DNA from 3 places in the Alcanivorax sp. IL2 genome. Region 1 is predicted to be linked to each of the others. Evidence: predicted binding sites of a transcription regulator. Region 1 holds the regulator's gene; each other region holds the start of a gene.
What was found. Region 1 encodes LexA, which represses DNA repair genes until DNA is damaged. Its sites were predicted from a motif close to TACTGTNTANNTANACAGTA; they were not measured.

Region 2: the regulator LexA is predicted to act here: its motif matches at 2,286-2,305, upstream of ACMG4N_RS12875 (PA0069 family radical SAM protein).
Region 3: the regulator LexA is predicted to act here: its motif matches at 1,853-1,872, upstream of recA (recombinase RecA).

The regions. Positions count from the first base shown of each region.
Region 1 is NZ_CP179932.1:2,015,631-2,020,857, reverse strand. Features, by position in the region: gene topA (type I DNA topoisomerase) at 1-727, opposite strand, end outside; gene ACMG4N_RS09435 (universal stress protein) at 999-1,445, shown strand; gene ACMG4N_RS09430 (cyclic nucleotide-binding domain-containing protein) at 1,604-2,254, opposite strand; gene lexA (transcriptional repressor LexA) at 2,573-3,187, shown strand; gene ACMG4N_RS09420 (DUF1499 domain-containing protein) at 3,219-3,635, shown strand; gene ACMG4N_RS09415 (TatD family hydrolase) at 3,583-4,413, shown strand; gene ACMG4N_RS09410 (DUF6482 family protein) at 4,485-4,790, opposite strand; gene ACMG4N_RS09405 (glutaredoxin family protein) at 4,831-5,055, opposite strand; gene rlmKL (bifunctional 23S rRNA (guanine(2069)-N(7))-methyltransferase RlmK/23S rRNA (guanine(2445)-N(2))-methyltransferase RlmL) at 5,055-5,227, opposite strand, start outside.
Region 2 is NZ_CP179932.1:2,773,647-2,778,873, reverse strand. Features, by position in the region: gene ACMG4N_RS12880 (NAD-glutamate dehydrogenase) at 1-2,115, shown strand, start outside; gene ACMG4N_RS12875 (PA0069 family radical SAM protein) at 2,322-3,377, shown strand; gene ACMG4N_RS12870 (SDR family NAD(P)-dependent oxidoreductase) at 3,546-4,307, shown strand; gene ACMG4N_RS12865 (TetR/AcrR family transcriptional regulator) at 4,539-5,156, shown strand; gene ACMG4N_RS12860 (alpha/beta fold hydrolase) at 5,156-5,227, shown strand, end outside.
Region 3 is NZ_CP179932.1:1,700,606-1,705,832, forward strand. Features, by position in the region: gene ACMG4N_RS07945 (WS/DGAT/MGAT family O-acyltransferase) at 1-1,090, shown strand, start outside; gene ACMG4N_RS07950 (CinA family protein) at 1,163-1,681, shown strand; gene recA (recombinase RecA) at 1,953-2,990, shown strand; gene ACMG4N_RS07960 (regulatory protein RecX) at 2,983-3,450, shown strand; gene ACMG4N_RS07965 (sulfite exporter TauE/SafE family protein) at 3,679-4,446, shown strand; gene alaS (alanine--tRNA ligase) at 4,622-5,227, shown strand, end outside.

The DNA of each region.
Region 1 (5,227 bases):
CGCCCTTGTCGCTGTGGGTATCGCTGTGCATCTCCCAGAACTCTTCCGGGATAAAGGCACGGATTTCCCGCTCGCGCTCCACCACCAGCTCCACGGCCACGGATTGCACCCGGCCAGCGGACAGGCCACGGGCGATCTTCTCCCACAGCAGCGGGGAGATCATGAAGCCCACCACCCGATCCAGGAAACGGCGGGCCTGCTGGGCTTCCACCCGGCTCAGGTCCAGCTTGCCGGGCTGCTCGAAGGCGGCCTGGATGGCTTTCTTGGTAATTTCGTTGAACACCACCCGATCAAAGCGGGTATCGTCGCCACCGATCACTTCCCGCAGGTGCCAGGCAATGGCCTCCCCTTCGCGGTCCAAATCCGTTGCGAGATAGATGCGGTCGGCTTTGGCGGCAAGACGTTTGAGTTCATCAATCACCTTTTCCTTGCCGGGAAGAATCTCGTAATGGGCCTTCCAGCCGTGTTCCGGGTCCACGCCCATGCGGTTGATCAACTGGGCCTTGGCCTTCTTCTTTTTATAGGCCTCGCGCTCTTCCTTGGGCAGGGAGCGGGTGTAGGCCGCTTCCTTGGCGCGCTCCTGAGGGGTGCTCTTCTTGGAGCCACCACTGACCGGCAGATCGCGTACGTGGCCGACACTGGACTTCACTACGAAGTCGTCGCCCAGGTAGCGGTTGATGGTCTTGGCCTTGGCAGGCGACTCCACAATAACAAGAGTTTTTCCCATTCTCAGGTTCTCAATGGCGGCGGTTTGTTGAACAGAGCGCACCAACTACAGTGCCCCGATATGGCGGTCACACAGGCGGCGCCAGTCTTCTTCGGGCGCTATTTAGACAGCGCCGGTATGGCCGGGTCAAGCTCTGCTGTCACCGACCGTCCTTTTTTAGTAGTAGACCAGAGAGAGGGTCCCCGGCAACCCTCCCAGTGAGAAACAGGTTCTGGCAAGCCACCCAAAGAGCGTTATACTGCGGGAAAGACACCGTTTCAGGGAGAGAACCGTGCCCAGTCCCTATCGCCGAATTCTGGTCGCCATTGATTGCAGTGATGAGTCTGCCCAGGTGTTGTCCCGGGCCGCCGGGGTACTCTCAGGCAATGATGGTGAACTGCATCTGATCCATGTGATCGAGCCCCTGGCCCTGGCCTATGGTGCCGATGTGCCCATGGATGTGACCGATCTGCAAAGTGGCCTGATGACACAGGCCCGGGAAACCGCCGACACCTATGCCGGCCGGTATCAGATACCCGCCGATAATGTCCATGTGGAGCTGGGTTCCATCGAGAAGACCATCCTTGATCAGGCAGACAAGCTGGACGCCGATCTGATCGTGGTCGGCAGCCACACCCGCAGCGGCCTGGCCCTGCTACTGGGCTCTACCGCCCGCGGCCTGGTACCGGGGGCGCATTGCGATGTGTTGGCGGTGAAAGTGGATCAGAAAGGCAGTTAATAGTTAACAGTGAATAGTTAATAGCGCGCGTGCCGGCGCATCCCTGACTGAAACGTAAGAGGCCGCGTCCATCCCCTGGACGCGGCCTCTTGCGTTCACAAAACAGAAAACCTGTTCCGCGAAACTGTTCACTATTCACTGTTAACTATTAACTGCCTTCACGTTAGCTGCAACGCCCCCGTCCCTTCCGCTCCCTCTTCGTTCCAGCGACATAGCAGCTCCGCCAGGCCCTGGGCCTGCACCTTGAGGGCGGCCAGTTCTTCGCGGCTGCCTTTTTCGCCATGGAAAACCGGAAGTTTGCGCATAGACTGAACCAGTTCATGATCTGGCGACTGCATACGTTTGACTTCCAGGGTCCAGCGGATGTGATGAACGATCATGTGAAAGAACGCCAGCCGGGTGGTCAACGAATAAGGGCTGTCATCCTCATTGAATTCATTGAAATCCAGGCTCACCAATACCGCTTCACGGGCAGTCTCTGACACCTTGATAGTGGCGCTGCGCGGGGTGCCGAGCAACATGGAAAGGGTGCCAAAAACTTCCCCCGGCGATACGTAATAAAGCGGCGCTTCGCCGGTGGTATCAGACAGCACTTCAAGCTGCCCTCGCAGCAGGAAATACAGGGTGGAATCCACATCCCCGGCACGAATCACAGTATCACCGGAACCGGCTACCCAAAGGCGGGTATTGTGCTCAAGCTGGGCAAATTCGCTTTGATCGTCACGGGCAATTTCATTGAAAAACGGAACACCGGATAACAGCTGCCGGATCCGTTGTTGGCCGAAGTCATTATTATTGGCCTGCTCCATCTACTATCCCCAGGTCTGATGGAATTATTATCGAAGAGCCTGCCTGCAGGGCGAATCAACACAAAGACCCGCAACCATCCAGACGCTCCTTGCATTATGCTAGTGCCACCGCAGTCACAGGGCAACGATATCCTCCCGAAAGCGATGAAATTCAGCCCACCACAACTGTTCAAATAGCACTGTTCATATTATCAGTACCTATGCTAGCATCGGTTTTGTAGCACTGTTTGTCAGCCTTGGCTGACAGCCTGGTTAGCCAGAAGCGTCGATGACGCCCGGGTATGGAACCGAAATCCTGCGGGAAACATGGAGAAGGTTATGAGCAGCAAACTCACCGATCGCCAGCAACAGGTGCTGGACTGTATCCGCGAATGTATCGCCGATACCGGTATGGCACCCACTCGCGCGGAAATTGCCGACATCATGGGCTTTCAGTCCAAAAATGCCGCCTCTGACCATTTGCGAGCCCTGGAACGCAAGGGCTTTATCAAACTCCACAGTGACCGCTCCCGGGGCATTCAATTGCTCGACAATGCTTACTGGTCGGAAGAAGAATTACCGATAGTCGGCAAAGTGGCCGCAGGGGTCCCCATTGAGGCCATCGAAAATGTGGAACGCACCGTGCCGGTGCCCCAGGGTCTGTTCAAGCAACGCCCTACTTACCTGTTGAAGGTACAGGGCGACAGCATGATCGAAGCAGGCATCTTTGATGGCGACCTGATTGCCGTGCGCAAATCCAACGTGGCACGCTCCGGAGAGATCGTGGTTGCCCGCATTGACGAAGAAGTCACAGTGAAGACCCTAAAGTTGAATAAATCCAGCGCCACCCTGTTACCGGCTAATGAAGCTTATGAGCCCATCAAGGTGCCGGCTGATCAACTGATCATCGAGGGGATTTTCGTGGGGTTGATCCGTGATCCGAATTCTTACTAGTGCCATTCTGCTATTTATGAGTGTTGCCGCCATGTCCGATACGCATCTGCTCGCTCCCTGCCCGGATTCGCCCAACTGCGTCTCCAGCCTGGCCAAAGACGAAGATCGCCGGGTAGCGCCTCTGCAAGTAGCAAAAACTCGCAAGGCCAGCATGACTCGTCTACAGGCTCTGCTGCGGCAGCTTGACCGCGTCGAGTTCGATGTGGTCGGCCAGTCCCGTATTCAGGCCCGCTTCTCCAGCCGACTGCTGCGTTTCGTGGATGATGTGACCTTCTATATTCGTGAAGACGGCGTGGTAGAGGTTCGTTCCGCATCGCGAGTGGGCTACTGGGATTTAGGTGCCAACCGTCGTCGGGTAGAATCCCTGCGCGAACAACTGGCGGAGCAGGCCCCTGATGAAAGAACCTCACACTACTCACTGCAAGACCGACATTCCCCATTGGGCTGATATCGGCGTCAATCTGACCGACAAGCAGTTCCGGGATGATCAGGATGAGGTACTCGAACGGGCCCGTTCTGCCGGGGTGACCTGGCAACTACTGACCGGCACCAATGTGGACGAATCCCGCCTGGCCATGGAGCTGGCCAGCCAGCACGATGACCTGTTTTCCACTGCCGGCCTGCATCCCCATAGCGCCCGTTTCTACTCCCCTGCCCTGGAAAAGGAGCTACGGGAATTGCTAACCCAGAAATCCGTAAAAGCCGCCGGCGAAATGGGGCTGGATTTCAATCGTGACTTTTCCCCACGCCCGGACCAGGAACGTGCCTTCGAGGCCCAGCTCGCCCTGGCTGTGGAATACCGGCTACCGGTGTTTCTCCACGAACGCGATGCCCACGAGCGCTTTGCACCCATTCTGAAAGCCCACCGGGATCACCTTGTCGGTGCGGTCGTACACTGCTTTACCGGCTCGCGTCAGGCGCTTTTCGATTATCTGGATCTGGATTGCCACATCGGCATCACCGGCTGGGTGTGCGATGAGCGCCGCGGCAAGCCGCTGGCCGAGCTGGTGCACAATATCCCGGATAACCGGCTGTTGCTGGAAACCGATGCCCCCTATCTGTTGCCCCGCGACCTGCCGGAACCCCCTCCGAAAAAACGGCGCAATGAACCTTCATTGCTACCCTGGATTGGCAAACGGGTGGCGACTTTGCGGGAGCAGGATGTGGCCAGCGTAGCGCAGTTGACCTCTGCCAATGCCCGAGCGCTGTTTACACCTAACCTCTGACTCCAGGCATCCAGGATCCCATTCTTTGTTGTGGGAGGCCCCCAATCCGACGGCTTGGGCCTGGCAACGTTTCAGCTCTGGCTTCGCCAGTGAAAGCGCACCCGAAGGGGCGGGATCACCTCCCCTTCGGGCTGGCCAACCATTTCCGCATGGGCGGAATGATGCAGCAGATGTGCCGTGCCAGTGGACAGGGTCTGGAGCTGGTTATTGGCATGCTCCGGGCCATTAAAGCGCATAATTTTGCCGCTGTCGTCGGCCACCCAGTACCAGGTATCGCCGAAGCGGACCTTGACCGTGCACACCGACAGGCAGGCCGAGAAAATCTCGACTTCATCGGCCTTGCGCTTGTGCAGTTTTTTGGGGCTTATCGTTTCCATGGCAACAATGATGATCTTGCCGCTGTGAAGCCTGCATCAATCAGCCTGCCAGAAACTGCTGTACATCCAGCAGACTGAATGGCCAGCCCAGCTCCCGCCCCTCTTTCATCAGCACGGGAATGCGTTCGCCATAGCGAGCCAGCAGATCATCGTCCTCGGCCACATCAACCAGTGTCAGCGTGAGATCCGGTGCCACAGTGGACACCAGCTCACGGGCCTGATCGCAGAGGTGGCAGCCCACCGTGGTGTAAAGCACTACGCTCATCAGTCCTCCACATGCCGAATGGCATAGCAGACATGAATCCTGTCATTCCGGCGAAAATCTTCCGGGATGCTCCAGCGGGAAATATCATCTACCTGATACCACTTGCTGATACTCGGGTCGAGTTCAAAACGGCGGTAGTTGCAGGAGAAATACAGTACCCCGCCCGGCTCGA
Region 2 (5,227 bases), 760 kb from region 1:
GATGATCCCTATTTGGTGGTGGCCGCTGACAAGGGCACCGCCACCTTTTCTGATATCGCCAATGGCCTGGCCGAAGAATACGGTTTCTGGCTGGGTGATGCTTTTGCCTCTGGCGGCAGCGCCGGCTACGACCACAAAAAGATGGGCATTACTGCCCGCGGTGCCTGGGAAAGCGTCAAGCGTCACTTCCGGGAAGCGGGCAAGGATATCCAGACAACGCCCTTTACCGTGGTGGGCATCGGCGATATGGGCGGCGATGTGTTCGGCAACGGCATGCTGTTGTCTGAACAGATCAAGCTGGTGGCGGCCTTCAACCACATGCACATCTTCATTGATCCGGACCCGGACCCGGAGACCACCTTTGTCGAACGTCAGCGGCTATTTAACACGCGTGGTACCACCTGGGAGGATTTCGATGCGTCGCTGATTTCCGACGGTGGCGGGGTCTGGTCGCGCAGTGCCAAAAGCATCACCCTCAGTGAGCAGGCCTGCGACGCTCTGGGTATTGAGCAACGCACCCTGACACCGGCGGAGTTGATCACCGCCATCCTCAAGGCACCGGTGGAGCTGCTCTGGAACGGGGGGATCGGCACCTACGTAAAAGGGAACAACGAAAGTCCGGCACAGGTGGGCGACCGGGCGAATGATGCCATCCGCATCAATGGTCGCGACCTGCGTTGTCAGGTGGTGGGCGAGGGCGGCAACCTGGGGCTGACCCAGTTGGGGCGGATCGAGTACGCGCTGAACGGCGGCTGTATCAACACCGATGCCATCGACAATTCCGGTGGCGTGCACAGCTCAGACCGGGAAGTGAACATCAAGATTCCACTCAACCAGCGGCTGCGTGATGGTCGCCTGGACCGGGAAACCCGTGACCCGCTACTGGAGCGGATGACCGATGACGTGGCAACGGCCGTGCTGCGCGATAACTATGTGCAATGTCTGGCCCTGAGCCTGCTGGAATTCAATGCCGCCAGCCGTCTCGACGAACACGCCAACCACTTGCGCACCCTGGAACGCCAGGGCTCGCTGACACGCTCGGTGGAATACCTGCCGGATGATGAAGGGCTCAGCGAGCGACGCACCCGTGGCAAGGGGCTGACCCGGCCGGAACTGTCGGTGTTGTTGTCCTACACCAAGAACGCTCTGTTTGATGCCATGCTGGCCACGGATGTGCCGGACGACCCCTTCTTTGATCAGGACGTACTCAACTACTTTCCGAGCGAGTTGGTGGAATCCTTCCGAGAGGATCTATTGGCCCATGGTTTGCGCAGGGAGCTGATTGCCACTGTGCTGTCCAACGCGGTGGTCAATCGCATGGGCTTTTCCTTTGTTCACCGTTATGCCGATGAGCATGGTCTGTCCTTGCACCGTATCGTCAAGGCCTATGCCATGGCCCATGCGGTATTCGATGGGGACCTTTACTGGGCACCGGTGGATGGCCTGGATGGCAAGGTGGACAGCCAGGTTCAGCTGCGCCTCTATGGTCGTGTCATCGGCCTGATGAAGCACGTCACCACCTGGCTGATTCATTACAAGTGGGGCCGCCGCCCGGTGGCGGAAGCGGTCAACCGTTATCGCCAGTCCATCGGTGAGCTGGAAGCCATGCTGCCGGATATCCTGCCGGGCAGTTACCGCCAGGAATGGGACCAGGCCGTGGCCGGCATGGGCGACGATGGCGTGCCGGAAAAAGAAGCTCGCCTGCTGGCCAACACCATGGTGCTGGGCAGTGCGCCGGACGTGATCGAGCTGGCCTCCCAGGCCCAGGTGCCGCTGAAACTGGCGGCGGAGGTCTACTTCCTGGTGGGCGATCGCCTGCAGATCCTCTGGCTGTTGTCCGCCATCATCGACCTGAGCGTACAGGGTCGCTGGCAGGCCCTGGCTCGCGCCAACCTGCGCGAAGACTCTTATCGCCTGCATCGCCAGGTGGCTGCCAAGGTGCTGGAACAGGAGGGCGACAATGCCGCCGCTCGCTTTGCTGCCTGGGAAGAAAAATCCAAGCGCAAGGTCGCCTTCGGCATTCACCGGCTGCAAACCCTGCAGGCCGACAGCCCCCATGATTTCATGACCCTGGCAGTGGGGGTGCGTGAGTTGCGCAAGCTGCGGAGTTTGTAGGGGGCGCAGGCACCACCTCCCCCGTTGGAGCCTTGCTCGCAAGGCGAAAGGGTTGCCCGTTTCGCCAAGTGCTGGCAGTAAATCGCCGCCATTCGCCTTGCAAGCAAGGCTCCAACGGATTGGCTGGGCAAGGTTGGTTAAAAAGTATTGAGTCCGGGCTCTTCTCGATATACTGTACAAAAAGACAGTATTCGACAGGAGCCATTATGCCTGCTGTGAACCGGGGTACCCTCAGCCAGATACCGGGGCGCTTTGCCGCCAGCCATAGCGATATGGATGATGCGCCGGTGAACCGGCCCACCCGCTATCACCATGAACAGGCGAAAAGCCTGATCATGACCAACCGCAGCCCGGACCTGCCCTTCGAGCAGAGCATCAACCCTTACCGGGGTTGCGAGCATGGCTGCATCTACTGCTATGCGCGCCCCAATCATGCCTATGTGGATCTGTCGCCGGGGCAGGATTTCGAGAGCGAAATCTTCTGCAAGGACAATGCGGCGGAGGTGCTTCGCGACAGCCTGCGCAAGCCTTCTTACCGCTGCCGCCCCATTGTGTTGGGCACGGTGACAGATCCTTACCAGCCCATTGAAAGAGAGCGTCGTATCACCCGCGAATTGCTGCAGGTGCTGGTGGATTGCCAGCATCCCTTCAGCCTGATCACCAAGAGTACCCTGGTACTGCGCGATCTTGACCTGATTGCGCCCATGGCGCGCCAGGGCAGAGCGTCGGTGGCGGTGTCCGTGACCACACTGGATAACCGTCTCAAAGGCGAGCTGGAGCCACGGGCCAGTGGTGGCCGTGAGCGTATCAAGGTGATTCGTGAGCTGAGCCGGGCCGGGGTGCCAGTGACTGCTCTGGTGGCGCCGGTCATTCCCTTCATCAACGACCATGAGCTGGAAGATATTGTCGAGCAGGTGGCCCAGGCCGGTGCTCAGCAGGCGGGTTATGTGGTGTTGCGATTGCCCCATGAAGTGGGGCCGCTGTGGGAGGAATGGTTGCACGAGCATTACCCGGAGCGGGCGGAGAAGGTGATGTCGGTGATGCGGGATCTCCATGGTGGTGCCGTCTATGACAGCCGCTGGCACCAGCGACAAAGCGGGCAGGGGGCCTGGGCGCATTTGCTGCGCCAGCGTTTTGCATCTGCTTGCAAAGCGGCCGGACTGCTTGCCCAGGAAGAGCAATCTCTGGATTGCAGTGGCTTTGTGCCGCCAGGCCCCCATGGTCAGCTCAACCTGTGGGGCGTGGCAGAAGGCATGGCCTGAAGCGATGGCGCTGTTGGAGCTTTGCTCGCAAAGTGAAGATTCCCGTGAAAGCCAAGGCTCTCCAGAGGTAGTGATAAGGCGCACTTCAGTTAAGTGACCAGTGGTTATTTACAGGGGCGGGCCTTTCCTCTAAATTAGTGACCAATGGTTACTTAATGGAGAGAAAGCATGCAAGCGGTCGTTATCACTGGCGCCAGCGCCGGTATTGGTAAGGAATTTGCCCGGCAGTTGGCGGTGGAAGGGAAAAACCTGGTTCTGGTGGCCCGACGGCTGGATCGCCTTGAGGCCCTGGCTGGCGAGTTGCGTGAGCGACACGGTATTGAGGTCGCCTGTATCGCCTCGGATCTGGCACAGCCTGACGCCTCGGCCGAGCTGGTAACGGCACTGGAACAACAGCAGATCGGAGTGACTGGCCTGATCAACAATGCAGGTTTTGGTGACCGAGGTCAGTTTGCGGATCTGGATCTGCAGCGCCAGCTGGATATGGTGCAGGTGAATGTCACCGCTCTGGTGGATCTGACCTGGCGCCTGGTGCCGGCGCTCAAGCAGGCAAAGGAGGCGTTTGTGATCAATGTGGCGTCTTCAGCGGCCTTCCAGGCTGGCCCGAACATGACTATTTATTACGCCACCAAGGCGTTTGTCTTGTCGTTTTCTGAAGGCCTGCACGAAGAGCTGAAAGGTAACGGAATCGCGGTCAGCGCTCTGTGCCCCGGTGCGACCGATTCAGAATTTGCCAGCGAAGCCCACATGACCGATACCTTGTTGTTCAAGGCCGGCACCATGACGACCGAGGCGGTGGTGAAAAAATCCCTGGCAGGGCGCCGACGCGCCATTGTGATTCCCGGCCTGAAAAATTTGTTGCTGGTGTGGATGGGCAAGTTCTCGCCCCGTATGATTACCCGCCGCATGGCAGGCATGCTGCAGGCGTAATCTGCGCTGGCATGCCCTGTGCACTCTAGGCGTCGCAGCATTGTAGGGTGGATTAGCCGAAGGCGTAATCCACCACCCTCCTGCGATCCGGACGTCTGACGTGGTGAATGAGGTGGATTACGCCTTCGGCTAATCCACCCTACGGTCATGACTGGGTGATATTTTGGGTGGGAAATCATGCTTGCATGATGAGACTCCGGCACTGATTCCTGATTCAAACAGAGGTTCCCTATGGCCGAATGTGTTTTTCAGCGTGCCCGCTCACCGGAGCAGAAGGCCGAACGGCGCGCCCAGATTCTTGCGGCGGCGGCAACCTTCTTTGAGCAGGAGCGTTTTGAAGCCATCAGTCTTGCCTCCATTGCTCGCAGGGCCGGCGTCACCAAGGCAGCGTTGTATCGTTACTTCCCTTCCAAGGAAGCGCTGTTTCTTGGCTTGTACCTGGATGAACTGGAACGGGTAAGCCATGCGCCGGTGGATGACAGTTTGCCACTGTGGCAGGCCTTGTCGGAGATGCTGGTGCCGCGCCCATTGTTTTGCCGGCTTACAGCGATCCTCCACTCGGTGCTGGAACAGAATCTGGATGAGGCGGCGGCCCTGGCGTTCAAACAGTCCCTGCTAGCGCATTTCGCGCAATTGGCTCAGCGTCTGCAGCAGGCCTATGGTCTGTCCGGCGATAAGGCGGCCACTTATCTGATGCAGGTACAGCAAACCTTGATTGGCTGCTGGGCTGTCAGTCATCCGGCACCGGTGGTTGAAAAGGTGCTGGATGCCCCCGGGCTGGATCTTTTTCGGGTGGATTTCCAAGCGGCGTTGCAGGCTCAGCTCAAGGCGCTGGAGATGGCGCTGTGATGGATTTGCTGTGGAACCGGGCCGAGCAGCCTGTGGCGCTGTTGGTGCTGGCCCACGGCGCCGGCGCGCCC
Region 3 (5,227 bases), 320 kb from region 1:
TTCAGCGTTGCCGCGCCCGGGGCGGGTGCGTGAATTGCTGGCGTTGGTCTCCCGTCTGCATGCTCAGCGGTTGGACCCGAGTCGTCCTCTATGGGAGAGCTATCTGATCGAAGGGCTGGAGGGCAACCGCTTCGCCCTTTACACCAAGTTGCATCATTCCATGGTGGATGGCATGGCGGGCATGCATCTGATGCAGTCGCGGATGGCCAGCAGTGCCGATGAGCGTTTACCCGCACCCTGGTCCGGGGAGTGGGATAATCGTAAGAAGCCGCGCAAGAAAAACGTGGCCGTGGCCGCCAAGGCTGGCGTGCTGGATGGCGTTGGCAGTGTGCGTCGTGGCGCCGGGCAATTGGTGGATCTGCTGCGCCTGCCCAAAGAAAGTAACGTAAAAACGATCTATCGTGCTCCCAAGACCCAGCTCAACTGCCGCGTCACCGGTGCTCGCCGGTTTGCCGCCCAGTCCTGGTCCCTGTCGCGGATCAAGGCAGCAGCGAAACAACACAACGGCACCGTCAACGATATTTTTCTGGCCATGTGCGGCGGCGCCTTGCGCCGTTATCTGGAATCACTGGATGCGCTCCCTGCGGAACCGCTGGTGGCCCAGGTGCCCGTGTCCCTGCGCAGTGCGGATCAGGCGGAAGGCGGTGGCAATGCCATCACCACGGTACAGGTGAGCCTGGCCACCCACATTGCCAGCCCGTTGGGACGGCTGGTCGCCATTCAGGAATCCATGCAGGCGGTGAAAACCCGTCTTGGCGAGATGCCGAAGTCGGATATCGACGCCTATACGGTGATGACCAATATGCCGCTTTCGTTGGGGCAGGTGACCGGCTTGTCCGGGCGGGTCAGCCCCATGTTCAATCTGGTTATCTCCAATGTGCCAGGGCCCAAAGAGACCTTGTATTTCAACGGCGCGGAGTTGCTGGCGTCCTACCCGGTGTCGCTGGTACTGCATGGCTATGCGCTGAATATCACTGTGGTGAGTTACAAGGACAGCCTGGAATTCGGCGTTATTGGTTGCCGCGTTACCTTGCCGCATATTCAACGTTTCCTGGACTATTTCGAGGCCTCGCTGGCCGAGCTGGAATAACCGGTTTGTTGGGCGGTGCTGTGTGGCAGTGGTATCTTGCAGGCTCCCTGAGAGGATATTCCCGGAGACACAGTGCATCACGACGACATCGCCCAGGCCGTGCAGCAATTGGCCGAACAGCTGATCCAGCAATCGCTGATGGTGGTTACCGCTGAATCCTGTACCGGCGGCGGCATTGCCCAGATGCTGACGGCCCTTGCCGGCTCCTCCCGCTGGTTCGAGCGGGGCTTTGTGAGCTATTCCAATGACGCCAAGCAGGACATGCTGGGGGTGCAGGCAGCGACTCTGGAACGCACCGGTGCGGTCAGTGAAGAGACGGCGCTGGAGATGGCGCTCGGTGCCGTTCGCCATTCCCGCGGGCAGGTGAGTATGGCCGTGACCGGCATCGCTGGCCCGCAAGGCGGTACCCCGGACAAGCCCGTGGGCACGGTCTGGATAGCCTGGGGTCACTCGAGTGGTCATGCCGACGCGCACTGTTTCCAGTTTCAGGGTGATCGGGATGCCGTCCGTCAGCAGACCATCCTGGAAGCCATTCGGGGCTTGAATGCGCGCCTGAAGTCGCCACAATCGTTCCCATCCACCGGCTATTGAAAGCCGGTTTATGCCTTTCACGCCTCCCTTGCCATGCGTTGTTGATGCTGTTAGCAAGGGAGGAAGCATTAAAAATCAACCGCTTACCGCACTGATGACGTTAACCGCGTATCAGCCTGCAATTAGCCCCGGGCTGCCGGGGTTGCAATGAGCCGCCATAGCTGCTCATAATACTGTCCATATTGTCAGTGCTGACTAAAAGGTCAGATCTGGCAAGGCACAATACGGTCGCCGTCAATGAATGACGCACCAGTTAACGGAGAGGGGTCACATGAGCGATAAAGGTAAGGCGCTGTCCGCGGCGCTGTCACAGATTGAGCGTCAATTCGGCAAGGGTTCTGTCATGCGCATGGGCGATCGCAAGCGCGAGCGCATGCCGTCCATTTCCACCGGCTCTCTGGGGCTGGATATTGCTCTGGGCATCGGCGGGCTCCCGAAAGGCCGTATCGTGGAAATCTATGGCCCGGAATCCTCCGGTAAAACCACCCTCACCCTCAGCGTGATTGCCCAGGCGCAGAAAAAAGGCGCCACCTGCGCCTTTGTGGATGCGGAACACGCCCTGGATCCTGACTACGCCGAGAAGCTGGGCGTCAACGTGGATGACTTGATCGTGTCTCAGCCGGATACCGGTGAGCAGGCCCTGGAAATTACCGACATGCTGGTGCGCTCCGGCGCTGTGGACGTGGTGATCGTCGATTCCGTGGCGGCGCTGGTGCCCAAGGCGGAAATTGAAGGCGAAATGGGCGACACCCATGTGGGCCTGCAGGCTCGTCTGATGAGCCAGGCGCTGCGCAAGATCACCGGCAATGTGAAAAATGCCAATACCCTGGTGGTGTTCATCAACCAGATCCGCATGAAGATCGGTGTGATGTTCGGTAACCCGGAAACCACCACCGGGGGTAACGCCCTCAAGTTCTACTCCTCCGTGCGCCTGGATATCCGTCGTATCGGTGCGGTGAAGCAGGGTGACGAAGTCACCGGTAACGAAACCCGCGTGAAGGTGGTGAAGAACAAGGTATCGCCGCCGTTCCGTCAGGCCGAATTCCAGATTCTGTACGGCCAGGGCATCAATCAGCTGGGTGAAGTGCTGGACCTGGGTGTGCAGCAGGGTCTGGTGGACAAATCCGGTGCCTGGTATGCCTACAAGGGCGACAAGATTGGCCAGGGCAAGCAGAACGCCTGCGAATTCCTGCGTGAGAACCCGGCCATCGCCGAGGAAATCGAGCAGGAAATCCGTGCCCGCTTGCTGCCTGATCCCACTGAGGCACCCGCTGCCAAGGAAGAGGAAGCCGAAGCCGGCAATGAGTGAACCGCTCACTGAATCCGAACTGCGCCAGCGGGCTGTCAGCCTGCTGGCGAGTCGGGATCATGCCCGCCGGGAGCTGGAAACCAAGCTGTACCGCAAGCTCGGTGAGCAGGCAGCACTGCCTGCGGTGATGGCCTGGTGTGAGGAGCATGGCTTTATCGATGACCGGCGCTTTGCCGGTTTTTTTGTGCGTTCGCGCATCGACCGGGGGCAGGGCGCCCTGCGAATCCGCCAGGAACTACAACTGAAGGGCGTGGATAACGAGCTGATCGCCCAGGCCCTGGCAGAGGCCGAAGTGGACTGGTTCGCGCTGGCTCGGGACGTGCGTGCCCGGCGCTTTCGCCAGTACCCGGGCAAGGACCAGAAAGAAAAAGCGCGTCAGCTACGTTTCCTGCAACAGCGTGGCTTCGATGCCGAACAAAGTTTTGCTGCACTGGACTGTCCTCCGGACGACGATCTGTAGTCCGCTCCTCAACCCACAATCCGTATCCTCTAATTCGCCGTTGCCGCTCAGTTCGCGAAGCGGAGGGGGGCATTACCCCGATGATTCGTCTTGCCAGCAAGGCTCCAGCGATCTTCCTTCATAGAGAGAGCTTCTTCGGTACGCCGCAAGTCCCACAGAAATTTCCTGCTTGGTTCGAATCCGGTTCACAGCGTATCCTGCGCTTTTGCGGCTTGTGTGAGACTTCTCATGGAATACCTGTCTGATCCCTGGTTGGCGGCAGCCATGCTGGGTGCCGGTGTATTGGCGGGTTTTATCAACACCCTGGCCGGTGGCGGGGGGCTGCTGATCCTGCCGCTGCTGATGCTCAGCGGTATGAGCGCGGCGTTGGCCAACGGCACCATGCGCGTGGGGGTGCTGATACAAAGCGTGGAGGCGGTGCGCCAGTTCAACAAGCGCGGCACCATGCCGTTCAAGCCGCTGCCGGCGATTCTGGTGCCCTGCCTGCTGGGGACCCTGGTAGGCACCCTGGCGGCGTCCTATCTGCCGGAGTCCATTCTCAAGCCGGTACTGCTCACTACCCTGGTGGTGGTGGCCCTGATCATGGTGTTCAAACCCAATCAACTGTCGCCGGCAGCGGACGAGCTGCCACTTCAACCCAATGATTCTGTTGCTGGCTGGCTGGGGCTGTTTTTCTGCGGTGCCTACGGTGGCTTTGTACAGGCGGGGGTGGGTTTTGTTCTGATCGCCGTGCTGGTGGGGCAGCTTCGCTATGACATGCTGCGAGGCAATGCCCTGAAGCTTGCCATTACCGGCAGCTTTACTGTGCTGGCCCTGGGCATTTTTGTGGCCCGCGACCAGGTGGCCTGGCTACCGGGCCTGCTGGTGGCCGCCGGCACCCTGCTCGGTGTTCGTCTGGGGGTGGGCTTCGCTCACCGGGTCTCCCCGACAGTGCTCAAGCGAATTCTGCTGGTGATGGTGCTGGCGGTGTGCCTGGCGGCGGCGATCAAGGGCTAGAAACGAGCTACGAGCTGCTAGCTTCTGGCTGTTAGATTAAAGAAGGAGGGCCTTTTGTTTCGGGTTGTTCTCGAAGCTAGAAGCTAGTAGCTCGCAGCTTACTGAACCATCGCAACCGGGCCTTGGGGGCGGTATACTCGGCGCTCTCTGATAGCCAGCCGATAATGTTTCTCCTATGAAGAGTGCTGAACTACGCCAGGCCTTCCTGGACTACTTTGCCAGCCAGGGGCACGCCAAGGTGCCATCCTCCTCGCTGGTGCCCCATAACGACCCCACCCTGCTGTTTACCAACGCAGGGATGAACCAGTTCAAGGATGTGTTTCTGGGCCGTGAGTCCCGGGATTACACCCGTGCCACCAGCTCCCAGCGCTGTGTGCGTGCCGGGGGCAAGCACAACGACCTGGAAAACGTGGGTTACACGGCGCGACATCACACCTTCTTCGAGATGCTGGGCAACTTCAGCTTCGGGGACTACTTCAAGCGTGAAGCCATCAAGTTTGCCTGGGAATTTCTCACCGGCACCCTGGGGCTGCCGGAAGAGCGGCTGTGGGTCACCGTGCATGTGTCCGATGACGAAGCAGCGGATATCTGGCTGAAGGAAATGGGCGTCAGCGCCGAGCGATTCTCCCGCCTGGACGAAGACAACTTCTGGCAGATGGGTGACACCGGCCCCTGTGGTCCCAGCTCGGAAATTTTCTACGATCACGGGGCAGATGTGCCCGGCGGCCCACCAGGGTTCGAGGGCGAGGATCTGGATCGCTACATCGAGATCTGGAATTTG